4 regions of the Kitasatospora azatica KCTC 9699 genome follow, and region 3 is predicted to be linked to each of the others. Evidence: riboswitches for the same ligand, from Rfam matches in the RefSeq annotation. Region 3 holds a riboswitch; each other region holds the start of a gene.
What was found. Region 3 has a riboswitch for cyclic di-AMP ahead of BR98_RS42360 (transglycosylase family protein). Riboswitches for the same ligand answer to the same signal wherever they lie in the genome.
Positions count from the first base shown of each region.

Region 1 (3,301 bases), on a different contig from region 3:
TACGCCGGTGTACGCGTACATCGCGGCGGCCACGTCCGCGATCGACACGCCGGCCCGGGCGGGGGTCTGCGGGGTTCCGGTGAGCGAGACGAGCCCGGTCTCGCACTGCACCAGCAGGTCGAAGGCCTTCTTGTCGCGGTACGGCCCGGCCTCGCCGTACCCGGAGATGCCGCAGACGATCAGCCGCGGGTACCGCTCCCGCAGGGCGTCCGCCCCGAGCCCGAGCCGCTCCGCCGCGCCCGGCGCCAGGTTCTGCACGAAGACGTCGGCGGTCGCCAGGATCCGCTCGAAGAGCGCCCGGTCGCCTTCCTCCTTGAGGTCGAGGACCACGCTCTCCTTCCCCCGGTTGCACCAGACGAAGTACGCCGACTGGCCCTTCACGGCCCGGTCGTACTCCCGCGCGAAGTCACCTCCGGGACGTTCGATCTTGATCACCCGTGCCCCGAGGTCCGCCAACTGCCGGGTGGCGAACGGTGCGGCGACCGCCTGCTCGAGCGAGACGACGGTGACGCCGTCGAGCGGCAGCGGGGTGGTCGAGTTCACGCGTGGCTCCGATCAGGTGCGGGTGCAGCTGTAAGCGTGCAGTGCGGCGGGCCGATATGAAAAGGTCGGGGCATGGAACAGCGCGTACTGGGTCGGACCGGTCAACCGGTCTCCGTCGTCGGCTTGGGCACCTGGCAGCTCGGTGCGGACTGGGGCGAGGTCCGGGAGGAGGACGCCTTCGCCGTGCTGGACGCGGCGGTCGAGGCGGGCGTCAGCTTCCTGGACACGGCCGACGTCTACGGCGACGGCCGCAGCGAGCAGCTGATCGGCCGGTTCCTGCGGGAACGAGCCGACCAACTGCCCGGCCTGACCGTGGCGACCAAGTTCGGCCGCCGGGTGGAGCAGCTCCCGGAGCACTACAGCCTGGCGAACTTCCGCGCCTGGGCCGACCGCTCCCGCAGCAACCTGGGCACGGAGCGGCTCGACCTGGTGCAGCTGCACTGCCCGCCGACCGCGGTCTTCGCGGACGACGAGGTCTTCGACGGCCTCGACACCCTGGTCTCGGAGGGCCGGATCGCCGCCTACGGGGTCAGCGTGGAGACCTGCGCGCAGGCGCTGACGGCGATCGCCCGGCCGGGCGTGGCCAGCGTGCAGATCATCCTCAATCCGTTCCGGCTGAAGCCGCTGGACGAGGTGCTGCCGGCGGCCCGGGCCGCGGGCGTCGGGGTGATCGCCAGGGTGCCGCTCGCCTCCGGCCTGCTCTCCGGCCGCTACACCAAGGACACCGTCTTCCCGCAGAGCGATCATCGGACCTACAACCGGGACGGCTCCGCCTTCGACCAGGGCGAGACCTTCTCCGGCGTGGACTTCGCCACGGGAGTGGACGCGGCGGTCGAGTTCGGCGAGCTGGCGCCGGCCGGCGCGACACCCGCCCAGACGGCGCTGCGCTGGATCATCCAGCAGCCCGGGGTGAGCACCGTGATCCCCGGTGCCCGCTCGCCCGAGCAGGCCCGCGCCAACGCGGCCGCCGCCGGGCTGCCGCCGCTGCCGGACACGACCCTGGCTGCCGTCCGCGAGCTGTACGACCGCCGGCTGCGCGACCAGGTGCACACGCGCTGGTGACGCGACCAGGTGCACACGCGCTGGTGAGGCACCTGTGATCAGTTGTGCAGTGGAAGTGTGAGCTGGGCAACAGGATCGGGCCACAGCTTGTCAGGTCCACTCGGGTTGCCTAGCCTCAACGAGCCGTCCGCCGGGTGCGGGCGGCCGCTGCCGGGACGCCGAGTCCCGTCCACCCGTCGGCGGTCGATCGAGCACTGTCACGGACGGGAGCGGGGGAACCAGGTAAGCGCCTTGACTCCCGCATGCGCACCGTGCGGCAGCCAGGGCTTGGGGTGAAGCCGCTCCCACAGGCGGCCGGGCGTACCTCCGCCCGAACCCGACAGCTCACCTCGCAGGCGTCGCAGAGGGACTCCTCCATGCGCATTTCTGCCACAACTGTCCGGATGGGCGCAGCGGTCGCGGTCACCGCCGCCACGCTCGCCGTCACCGTCTTCGGCAACGCCGAGGCCGCCAGCACGCGGGTGGTGCAGGACCGCCTCTCGCCGACCGCGATGGCCGCCGACGTCGCCGCTGCCGCCTCACTGACCGTTCACTCGGGGAGCTGCTTCACCGCCAAGAGCCTCGGCGTGGGCGTCCGGGACGCCGCGGGCAACAACCTCGACTTCCCGGGCCCGGCTACCAACGCCCGGATCTGCCCGAGCGGGCTCACCATCACCACCGGCACCCGCACGCTGCCGGCGGGCACGTACACGGAGTTCGGCTACTGGCAGGATTCCAGGGGCGGCTGGCACAACCTCCCGTCCAAGACGCTGACGGTCAGCAGAGCGGCCAGCCCGTCGCCGACTCCCACGCCGACCCCCACTCCTACGTCGACGTCGACCCCGACGCCGACCCCCACCCCTACGTCGACCCCGACCCCGACCCCGACGTCGACGCCGATCCCGAGCGCCACGCCCACCGCGTCGCCGTCGCCGACCCCGAGCGCCACCCAGACGCCCACCGCCTCGCCGACCCCGACCGCGTCGCCCACGCCCACCAACAGCCCGTTCGCCACGCCCACGCCCACCCCGTCGCCCACCGCCACGCCGACCGGCGCCGGCACCGCCCCGACCTGGTCGGACGACTTCAGCGGCGAGAGCGTCCCGCTCGGCAGCTGGACCGGCTGCGACTCCGACGGCACCCCCCAGGGGCATCACTGCAGCGGGGTCCCGGCCAACGTGGACTCGAAGTGGTGGGCCTACCCGGACGGCTGGCAGGACACCACCAAGAACGGCACCTACAGCCCCGCCAAGACGATGTCCATCGCCAACGGCCAGCTGAACCTGCACCTCAACCGCGACAGCGCGGGCACCTGGGTGGCGGCGCCGATCCCCAAGCTCCCCGGCGCGGTCGGCCAGGACGGCGGCGTGCTGTACGGCAAGTTCGAGGTGACCTGGAAGGCGACCTCGGCGGCCGGCTTCAAGACCGCCTGGCTGCTCTGGCCGGACGGCGACATCTGGCCGCAGAACGGCGAGATCGACTTCCCCGAGGGCTCCCTCGACAGCACGATCGGCGCCTACATGCACCGCCAGGGCGGCACCTCCGGCTCCGACCAGGACGCCTACGAGACCAACGTCGCCGAGGCGGGTGCCTGGCACACCACCACCATCGACTGGCAGAAGGACAGCCTGACCTTCTACCTGGACGGCAAGGTCATCGGCCACTCCACGTCCAACGTCCCGGCGCACCCGATGCACTGGGTGCTGCAGTCCGAGAC
Region 1 covers NZ_JQMO01000002.1:924,822-928,122, reverse strand. Annotated here, with positions in the region: gene BR98_RS04395 (CaiB/BaiF CoA transferase family protein) at 1-543, opposite strand, end outside; gene BR98_RS04390 (aldo/keto reductase) at 616-1,605, shown strand; cyclic di-AMP (ydaO/yuaA leader) riboswitch at 1,788-1,958, shown strand; gene BR98_RS04385 (glycoside hydrolase family 16 protein) at 1,962-3,301, shown strand, end outside.
Region 1: another riboswitch for cyclic di-AMP. It lies ahead of BR98_RS04385 (glycoside hydrolase family 16 protein); the one in region 3 lies ahead of BR98_RS42360 (transglycosylase family protein).

Region 2 (3,301 bases), on a different contig from region 3:
TCGCCGTCTGCCTGCCCTCCGCACTGGCCCAGCACGGGCCGCAGGCGATGGGCAACCACGCCGGGGAGGAGGCGATGCGGCACCTGGCCGACGACGCCGGGCTGCACCACTGGAGGCTGGCCGCCGAGAGCCCGGTGAACCGGGTGTACGCCGCCAGCCGCTAGACCGCCGCCGCTGGGCCGCCTCCGGTGGCCCGCAGCCGCTGGACCACCGCCACTGGCCGCCCTTGTTGGGCCGGGCGGTATCGGGCCGGGTTTGTCGGGGCCCGGCTTGACCCGGTCTCCCCGGAGGGAGCACGCTTCTGGAGTGGCTCCGTCCGGGGAGGCCGGGTTGCGACGCATCTGCGCCGTGATCGACCTACTGCTCGACGCCGTCGACGAGGAGACCCTCCTCCCGGCGTTGCTGCCACTGCTGCTCCGCACGGTTCCCGGGGACAGCCTGACCTGGTCCACCCGCACTCCCGCCGGGCGCTTCCCGGTGCACACGCCGGTCGACCTGTTCAGCCCGGAGGCGGTGGCCGGCTTCTACCGTCACGCCCCCGCCGACCCGCTCTTCCGGCACACCGACATCAACGGCCCGGGCGTGCCGCTGCGCCGCTCCGACCTGCAGTCACTGACCGAGTACCACCGGCTCGGCACCTACAACGAGGTGCTGGGCGGGGTGCACGCGGACTACCAACTGGCGATGGCCTTCCCGGCCGGCTGGGCGCCGACCGGGCGGCGCACCGTCTGCCTGGTGGTGAACCGCAGCGGCAGCGACTTCGGGCAGCCGGACCTGGATTCGGCGGCCCTGCTGCGGGCCCGGCTCAGCCACGCGCTGGACCGGCTGGCCCCGCCGCCGCTGCCGCAGCGGGCCGCGCTGACGGCCCGTGAGTCGGCGGTACTCGACCTGCTCGCCCAGGGATTGACTGACCGTCAGATCGGGCACCGGCTGGAGGTCTCGGCCCGCACCGTGGACAAGCACCTGGAACACGCCTACGCGAAGCTCCAGGTGCACAGCCGGGTCGAGGCGGCGGCGCTGTGGCAGGGCCGACCGGTCGGCACGCTGTGGCAGGGTCGGCCGGTCGGCAGCTGAGAGCGCCTCCCGGGGGCGGATGACGACTGATTCCCCTGTGACCTCTGTGACATTGATGATGATCAGATCATCTGCCTACGCTCAAGCTGTCCGCCACCAGCAGCGGGCCCAACCGCCGGGACGCCGAATCCTGCCTGCCCGTCGGTCGGTACCACAGCACCGCTGACAGGCAGGAGCGGGGGACCCAAGGCAGTGATGCCACGACCCTGCTCCGCGTGCCCTCCGGGCAGGCCGGGCGAGGTAGCGGCTTGGGGTGAGGCCGTCCCTTTCCCATGACGGCCGGGCCATCTTGCGGTCCGAACCCGACAGCTAACCCCGAAGGCGTCGCAAGAGGACCCTAGATGATCTCTTCCGCCACGCCTGCCCGCCTCGGCGTCCTCGCCGGCGCACTCGGTCTGCTCGCCGTGCCCATGGTCGGCCAGGCCCACGCCTGGTCCTGGAACCCCTCCCCGACCGCCACGCCGACCGTCACCCAGGACCGGCTGACCCCCACCACCGCCGCCACCGGCGTCGCCACCAGCGCCGCGCTGACCGTGCACGCCACCTCCTGCTTCACCGTGAAGACGCTCGGCGTCGGCGTGCGTGACGCGGCCGGCAACAACCTCGACTTCCCGGGCTCGCGCAGCAACGCGCAGATCTGCCCGTCCGGTGTCTCGCTGACCACCGGCAGCCGCAGCTTCCCGGCAGGCACCTACAACATCTTCGGCTTCTACCAGGACCAGGCCGGTGCCTGGCACAACCTGGCCACCCAGAAGCTGACCGTCGGCAACGGGACCCCGGCTCCGGCCCCGGCGCCCGCGCCGGCCCCCGCTCCCGCGCCGGCCCCACGCCCACCCCGGCGCCGGCTCCCACGCCCACCCCGACGCCGACGCCCACGCCGACCCCGACCCCGTCCCCCACCACCGGCTCGCCGATCCCCGGCAAGTCGCTGACCTGGTCGGACGAGTTCAACGGCCCGCTGGACACCTCGCGCTGGAACACCTCCACCACCAGCTCGTTCAAGTACGGCAACCACAACCCCGACGACAACAAGCTGGACTGGCTCGACCCGTCCGACGTGTCGCTCGCGAACGGTGTCGCCACCTTCACCGCCCAGCCCAGCAGCCACACCCTGGAGAACGGCAAGCAGGCCTGGACCACCGGTCTGCTCACCACCGAGGGCACGCAGCAGGGCTTCAAGGTCAAGACCGGCGACTACGCCGAGACCCGGGTCCAGCTCCCCGGCGGCACCGGTGCCTGGCCCGCGCTGTGGACCTGGCAGAACGGTGGCAACGAGATCGACTCCTTCGAGTACCACCCGGACAACCCGAACCTGCTCGAGCTGACCAACCACGTCAACGGCGGCCAGAAGTACCTGACCGACGCCAACGCGGTCAAGCCCGGCCAGTGGGTCACCATCGGCACCTACTACGGCGCCAACTCGGTGGACTGGTACGTCAACGGCGTCAAGGTCTTCTCCGACAACACCGGTGTCGGCGCCAACTGGTCGGCCTACCTGATCCTCAACCTGTCGATCAGCGCGGGCCAGTACCACTCCGCCCCGACCAGCTCCACCCCGATCACCACCGCGGCCGACTACGTGCGGGTCTACCGCTGATCAGCCGGCCCGGCCTCAGCCCGACCCCCTAGTCAGACCCGGCGACCCGGATCACGAACGACCCCGTGTTGTTCGACCGATCCGGGTCGTCGTCGCTCCTGACCGTAACCCAACCGCCGTACAAGGTCCCTGACGCCCAGTCAGCCACCCGCACCGGCACCAGCGCAGTCGCACTGCGCAACTGCGGCAACCCCGCCGGAAACGCACACCGCACCACCCGGCCGGCCTCACTCGCCACACACCCCGCCGGAAAGTACGGCCCCACCGCCCGAGCCCCCACCGGCACCCGCACCGTCACCGTGAACGCCCCCGCCACCTCGGGCCCACCATTGGCGACGAAGGCATGCACGGTAGTACTGCCACCGGCGGCGACGGGATCGGGATCGAGCGGGACGACCTGCAGGTCGGCGCCGGACGGAGCCGGACCGGCCGCCGTCAGCGCGCCGACCGCGCAGAGCACGAGTACCGCGCTCACCCAGCTCCGCCTCATCGGTCCTGGCCTTTCGCCGCAGCTCTGGAGAGCTACGACGCTACGTCTCCTCCTCCGGCGGGGCGCCGTCGACACGCGGGGACATCATCCGGCTGGGGTTACGGGCGATCTCCATGAACTCCGCAGCCTGGACGTGCATG
Region 2 covers NZ_JQMO01000002.1:1,446,484-1,449,784, reverse strand. Annotated here, with positions in the region: gene BR98_RS06770 (class I SAM-dependent methyltransferase) at 1-164, shown strand, start outside; gene BR98_RS06765 (helix-turn-helix transcriptional regulator) at 307-1,074, shown strand; cyclic di-AMP (ydaO/yuaA leader) riboswitch at 1,225-1,412, shown strand; gene BR98_RS40120 (hypothetical protein) at 1,416-2,006, shown strand; gene BR98_RS06755 (glycoside hydrolase family 16 protein) at 2,132-2,671, shown strand; gene BR98_RS06750 (DUF11 domain-containing protein) at 2,700-3,146, opposite strand; gene BR98_RS06745 (hypothetical protein) at 3,202-3,301, opposite strand, start outside.
Region 2: another riboswitch for cyclic di-AMP. It lies ahead of BR98_RS40120 (hypothetical protein); the one in region 3 lies ahead of BR98_RS42360 (transglycosylase family protein).

Region 3 (3,301 bases):
CCTCCAGCCCCCGATGCCGCCCCTGTTCAGCTGGGAGTTCGCGGCCGACCCGTACCCCGCGTACGCCTGGCTGCGCGAGCACGCCCCGGTGCACCGCACCACGCTGCCCAGCGGGGTGGAGGCCTGGCTGGTGACCCGGTACGCGGACGCCCGGCAGGCGCTGGCCGACGCCCGGCTCTCCAAGAACCCCACGCACCACAACGCGCATGCGCACCGCACCGGCCGGGTGGGCATCCCGGGCGAGCGCCAGGCGAACCTGATGACGCACCTGCTGAACATCGACCCGCCGGACCACACCCGGTTGCGCCGGCTGGTCTCCAAGGCCTTCACCCCGCGCCGGGTGGCCGAGTTCGAGCCGCAGGTGCAGCGGCTGACCGACCGGCTGGTGGACTCCTTCGCGGGGCGCGGTTCGGCGGACCTGATCCACGAGTTCGCCTTCCCGCTGCCGATCTACGCGATCTGCGACCTGCTCGGGGTGCCGCCCGAGGATCAGGACGACTTCCGCGACTGGGCCGGGATGATGATCCGACATGGCGGCGGCCCGCGCGGCGGGGTGGCGCGCGCGGTGAAGAAGATGCGGGCGTACCTGCTGGAGCTGATCCACCGCAAGCGCGGCGAGTTGGGCGAGGACCTGATCTCCGGGCTGATCCGGGCCAGCGACCACGGCGAGCACCTGACCGAGAACGAGGCCGCCGCGATGGCCTTCATCCTGCTCTTCGCCGGGTTCGAGACGACGGTCAACCTGATCGGCAACGGCATGTACACCCTGCTGAACCACCCGGAGCAGCGGGCCCGGCTGCAGGAGTCGGTGCAGCGTGGCGAGACCGCGCTGCTGGCCACGGCGGTGGAGGAACTGCTGCGCTACGACGGTCCGGTGGAACTGGCCACCTGGCGGTTCGCGACCGAGCCGCTGACCGTGGGCGGGGTGCGGATCCCGGTCGGCGACCCGGTGTTGGTGGTGCTGGCGGCGGCCGACCGCGACCCGGCCCGGTTCGCCGGGGAGAACACCCTGGACCTGGCCCGCCGGGACAACCCGCACCTGGGCTTCGGGCACGGCATCCACTACTGCATCGGGGCGCCGTTGGCCCGTTTGGAGGGCCAGCGGGCGCTGGCCGCCCTGCTGACCCGGCTGCCCGACCTCCAGCTCGCTGCCGAGCCGGAGGAGTTGCGTTGGCGCGGCGGTCTGATCATGCGTGGGCTGCGGGAATTGCCGGTCTCCTTTACGCCGGAAGTCGGCTCGGTCGATCTCTGACGGCGTGTCGCCAACCCTTGCCCGCAGGCGATCTGAATGCTCATCAATCAGGACAAACCTGATCCGTTAGTAGGCGATCCACAGTGGACCGTAATTCTCATGTGATGTAGGCGATATGAGCTTGTGATTGGTCTTCCTATCTGCCTACTCTCCCTGAAGTTCGCGGATGCGAACCCCGAGCGCGGTAACGCCGAATCCTGCCCACCGCGTCGCGGGACATCGACTCAACCCCGGGCAGGGGCGGGGGACCCAGGATTTTCTGCCGTCTCCCACGGCTAGGGGTGAAGCCGACCGCCGGAGCGATCCGGGCGGCCGGCCGGGCCATCCTCACCGGTCCGAACCCGACAGCTCACCTCGCAGGCGTGCGGAGAGGGACATCAATGCTGTTCTCAGGAACTGGCCGTCACCGTCGTCGCACCAATACCGAGAAGGCCATCGCCATCGCCGGCGTGGCCGGAGTCGGGCTCGCGATGCCGCTGCTCACCGCGACCGGCGCGCACGCCGCCTCGGTCTCCGTCTGGGACAAGGTCGCCAACTGCGAGAGCACCAACAACTGGTCGATCAACACCGGCAACGGCTTCTACGGCGGCCTGCAGTTCACCTCCTCCACCTGGGCCGCGTACGGCGGCACCCAGTACGCGGCGCAGGCCAACCAGGCGAGCAAGTCGCAGCAGATCGCGGTGGCCGAGCGGGTGCTGGTGGACCAGGGCCCGGGTGCCTGGCCGGTCTGTTCGGTCAAGGCGGGCCTGACCCGCGGCGGCGCCCCGGCGGTGGTGGACACCGCGGCCCCGGCCGGCGGCGCGCCGGAATCCCAGGCCACGCCCAAGGCCCAGCCCAAGCCGACGCAGCCCAAGGCCCAGCCCGCGCCGGCCCAGCCCACGCAGCCCCAGCCGCAGTCGCCGGCGACGCCGTCGACCGGCGCGCAGGACTACACCGTCAAGTCCGGCGACACGCTCTCCAATATCTCCCAGGCGCAGCGGATCCTCGGCGGCTGGCAGGCGCTCTACCAGGCCAACCGGTCGACGGTGGGCGGGGATCCGAACCTGATCCTCCCTGGCCAGGTCCTGCACCTGAGCTGACGCGCAGCTGACCCGCCGGCAGCACGCGCGGGGCAGCACCGGGGTGGTGCCAGGTGGCCCCGCGCGTGCATTCAGGTGAACTACCGGCAGGTAGCAGAGCCACACCGTGAGACGGTGCCGAGGCCCGGGTGGCTGGACCGGCCGGTGCGGTTAGGCTCTGGTCGTAACGCCTCCGTCATCCCTGTCCGCAGGACCGCTTCCGCAAGGAGATGCATAGTGCCGTCCATTGATGTCGTCGTAGCCCGTGAGATCCTCGATTCGCGCGGCAACCCCACGGTCGAGGTCGAGGTCGGCCTCGACGACGGCAGCACCGGCCGTGCCGCTGTCCCGTCCGGCGCATCCACCGGTGCCTTCGAGGCTCTGGAGCTGCGTGACGGCGACAAGAGCCGCTACTTCGGCAAGGGCGTGGAGAAGGCCGTCCTCGCCGTCATCGAGCAGATCGGCCCGGAGCTGGTCGGCTACGACGCCACCGAGCAGCGCTTGATCGACCAGGCGATGCTGGACCTGGACGCCACCCCGGACAAGTCCTCGCTCGGCGCCAACGCCATCCTGGGTGTCTCGCTGGCCGTCGCGCACGCCGCCTCCGAGGCCTCCGACCTGCCGCTCTTCCGCTACCTCGGCGGTCCGAACGCGCACGTGCTGCCGGTCCCGATGATGAACATCCTCAACGGCGGTTCGCACGCGGACTCCAACGTCGACATCCAGGAGTTCATGATCGCCCCGATCGGCGCGGAGTCCTTCTCCGAGGCCGTCCGCTGGGGCGTCGAGGTCTACCACACGCTCAAGGGCGTGCTGAAGGAGCGGGGCCTGTCCACCGGCCTGGGCGACGAGGGCGGCTTCGCGCCGAACCTGGACTCCAACCGCGAGGCGCTGGACCTCATCACCGAGGCCATCAAGAAGGCCGGCTACGTGCCCGGCAAGGACGTCGCGCTGGCCCTGGACGTCGCCGCCTCCGAGTTCTACAAGGACG
Region 3 covers NZ_JQMO01000003.1:2,296,228-2,299,528, forward strand. Annotated here, with positions in the region: gene BR98_RS20905 (cytochrome P450 family protein) at 1-1,252, shown strand, start outside; cyclic di-AMP (ydaO/yuaA leader) riboswitch at 1,464-1,629, shown strand; gene BR98_RS42360 (transglycosylase family protein) at 1,633-2,331, shown strand; gene eno (phosphopyruvate hydratase) at 2,548-3,301, shown strand, end outside.

Region 4 (3,301 bases), 3.4 Mb from region 3:
CGCGCATGTCCTACGATTCTGCGCCATGAGCACTGCAGCCATCCCGGGCGCACCACTGCCCGTCCGCACGCCAGGCTCCCGGGCACGGGGGCGCCACCGTCGGCCCGAGCGGCCCGAGGTGCCGGCCGGCGCGCCGGCGCTCGTCCTCGCGGTCCCCGCCGAGGCGACCCCGGAGGCGGTCGCGGTGGTGAACGAGCTGCTCTCGGTGATCCGCGGCGAGCAGCCCGGCATCGAGGCCGCGGCGGGCTGGCTGCCCGGCCCGTCGGCCGCCGAAGCCGCCCAGGCCGCCGAGGGCGAGACCGGCGGGCAGCCGACCATCCCCACTGTCGAGTCGCTGCTGGGCGCGGCCGCCGAGGCCGGGCTGCCCGCGCCGGTGCTGGTCCCGCTGCTGTTCGGCCCGCACCCGTACCTGCCGCAGCTGCAGCAGCTGGCCGCCGACACCGGCGCGCTGCTGACCGACGTGCTCGGTCCGCACCCGCTGCTGGCCGAGGCGGTGCACGTGCGGCTCTCCGAGGCCGGCCTGGCCCGCGCCGACCGGGCCCGGCTGTTCGCCATCGCCACCTCGGCCGACGGCGTGGTGCTGACCACCGTCGGCGGCGAGGAGGCCGCCGCGGCGGCCGGGATCACCGGCGTGCTGCTCGCGGCCCGCCTGGCGGTGCCGGTGGTGGCGGCCGCGCTGGACGTGCCCGGCTCGGTGGCCGGCGCCGTCGAGCACCTGCGGGCCACCGGCTCGCAGCGCCCGGCACTGGCTCCGCTGGTGATCGGTCCGGAGGCGGCGGGCGACCTGCTGCTCGGCGCGAGCGAGCAGACCGGCTGCCCGAGCGCCGCGCCGCTGGGCGCCTACCCCACGGTCGGTCAGCTGGTCGCCTCGGCGTACCTGGCCGCGCTGCCCGCGCCCGTCGAGGAAGACCCGCAGGAGCCCGCCGAGCAGGCCTGAGACCTCTCGGTAGCCCTCGCACCAGTTCAAGGCCCCGTTGCCGCCCGCCAGGGCGGGAGCGGGGCCGTCGGCGTTTCCGGACAGGGGACACGCCGGCGGCCGACCGGAGCACCGGAGACGCCGGCGGCGGACCCGAGCACGGAAGACGGCGGGCAACCCGAGCTGACGGGACGCCAATGACCGGGCAAAACGGACATCTGAGGGCGAGTCGGCTTTGGTCTCGAAACGGTAACTGCGGGACCTCGGGCCCGGTCGCGGGCGGTCGGAACGGACCGCTGAGGCTGGGTCAGGAAAGGTCCGTCCGCCGACGAACCGTCACCCTGAAGGACCGGCAACTCCCCCACCGCCGAGCCCCCTTGGCCCAGCGGGCGCCGACACCCCCTCAGATACCCACCCCGGTCGATCTTGAAGGGCTGGTGAAGGCGATGTGACGCCGATCACAGCTGTTTGCGGATTCAACTTATCTCTGTCTAACGTGCTCCCCGTTCGTGGTCACACGGACCCAGTGGGCCGGACGCCGAGTCCTGCCACCGGCACCGCTGGCAGCGCGAAAACGCACCACGGCAGGAGCGGGGGAACCAGGTAAGCCGCCCCGGCACCGGTCCACGGACCGGCCGCCAGGGGCTAGGGGTGAAGCCGTGCTCAGCACGGCCGGGCAACTCCAGCCCGAATCCGACAGCTCACCTCGTAGGCGTAGGAGAGGAACGCGTCTTCATGCTGCCCACCACTGCCACGGACCGCCCGTCCCGCACCGCCAAGCGCGTCATCGCCGCGACCGGCCTGATCGGCCTGGGCCTGACCCTGCCGTGCGTCACCGCCACCACCGCCTCCGCCGCGCCGGTCTCGGTGTGGGACAAGGTCGCCGCCTGCGAGAGCAGCGGCAACTGGTCGATCAACACCGGCAACGGCTTCTACGGCGGCCTGCAGTTCACCTCCTCCACCTGGGCGGCCTACGGCGGCACCCAGTACGCCCCGCGCGCCGACCTGGCCACCAAGGACCAGCAGATCGCGACCGCCGAGAAGGTGCTCGCCGACCAGGGCCCCGGCGCCTGGCCGGTCTGCTCCATCCAGGCGGGCCTGACCCGCGGTGGCGCGGCCCCGACCGTGGACACCAGCGCCGCGGCGAAGAGCCAGCCCGCGCAGACCCCGCAGCCCGCGCAGACCCCGAAGGCCGCGCAGACCCCGAAGGCCGACCAGGGCAGCGCCCAGAGCCACTCCGGCCACCGCGGCGCCTCCCAGGACGCCACCGCGGCCGCACCGCAGCCGACCACCACCACGGTCAACGAGAGCTACACCGTGGCCTCCGGTGACTGGCTGTCCAAGATCGCCCAGAACCACAACGTGGACGGCGGCTGGCAGAAGCTCTACGAGCTCAACAAGTCGGTCCTGACCCAGGGTCCGAACCTGATCTACCCGGGTCAGCACCTCACCCTGGGCACCAAGACCGTGGTCACCCCGGCCCCGGCCACCCAGAGCAGCGACAAGTCCTCGGACAACGACGCCGCCAGCGCCCCGGCCACCCCGGCCGTGCGCACCACCAGCGCCCAGACCACCACCGCCACCACCGCCAGCGCGCAGACCGCCACCGGCGCCTTCGCCAAGGCGATCACCTTCGCCGAGTCCCAGGTCGGCCAGGCCTACATCTGGGGCGGCACCGGTAACGGCGGCTGGGACTGCTCCGGCCTGACCCAGGCCGCGATGGCCAAGGCCGGCGTCTCCATCCCGCGCGTCGCCGCCGACCAGGCCGCCGCCAGCACCCGGGTCTCGCTGAGCAACGTTCAGCCCGGCGACCTGCTCTTCTGGTCGAACAACGGCAGCGCCTCCGGCGTCTACCACGTCGCCCTGTACATCGGTAACGGCAAGTACGTCGAGGCCGCCAACCCGAGCGCGGGCGTGAAGTACGAGACCATCGCCAACTACACCCCGGACTTCGCCGGCCGGGTCTGACCCCGCCGCAGGACCGATTGAAGGCCGCTCCCCGTACCCGGGGAGCGGCCTTCGGCCGTGAGCTGACGGGGCCTGAGTTCAGCGTGGCGCGGGCCCGGGTGCGCGGCGTCGGCGGGTGTACCGGAGCAGCGCGCCGAAGACCGCCGCTCCGATCAGCGCCCCGAGCAGCGAGGCGCCGCGGAACCAGGGGGCGTTGACGTCCATGGTGCGCTGCCCCGCGTGCGCGCCGCTGCCGTTGCCGACCACCACGCCGAGCGTCCACAGGTTCGGTGAGGCGATCACCAGGGCGCCGGTGATCCAGGCCGCGCGGACCTTCCAGGGCTGTCCCCGGCGCAGCCCGAACCAGAGCACCAGCAGCGGCAGCAGGGTGCAGGTGATGCCGGTCAGCAGGCCCAGCAGCAGGCCGCTGGAGAGTTT
Region 4 covers NZ_JQMO01000003.1:5,689,588-5,692,888, reverse strand. Annotated here, with positions in the region: gene BR98_RS35705 (hypothetical protein) at 26-937, shown strand; cyclic di-AMP (ydaO/yuaA leader) riboswitch at 1,482-1,644, shown strand; gene BR98_RS35700 (transglycosylase family protein) at 1,652-2,884, shown strand; gene BR98_RS35695 (permease) at 2,963-3,301, opposite strand, start outside.
Region 4: another riboswitch for cyclic di-AMP. It lies ahead of BR98_RS35700 (transglycosylase family protein); the one in region 3 lies ahead of BR98_RS42360 (transglycosylase family protein).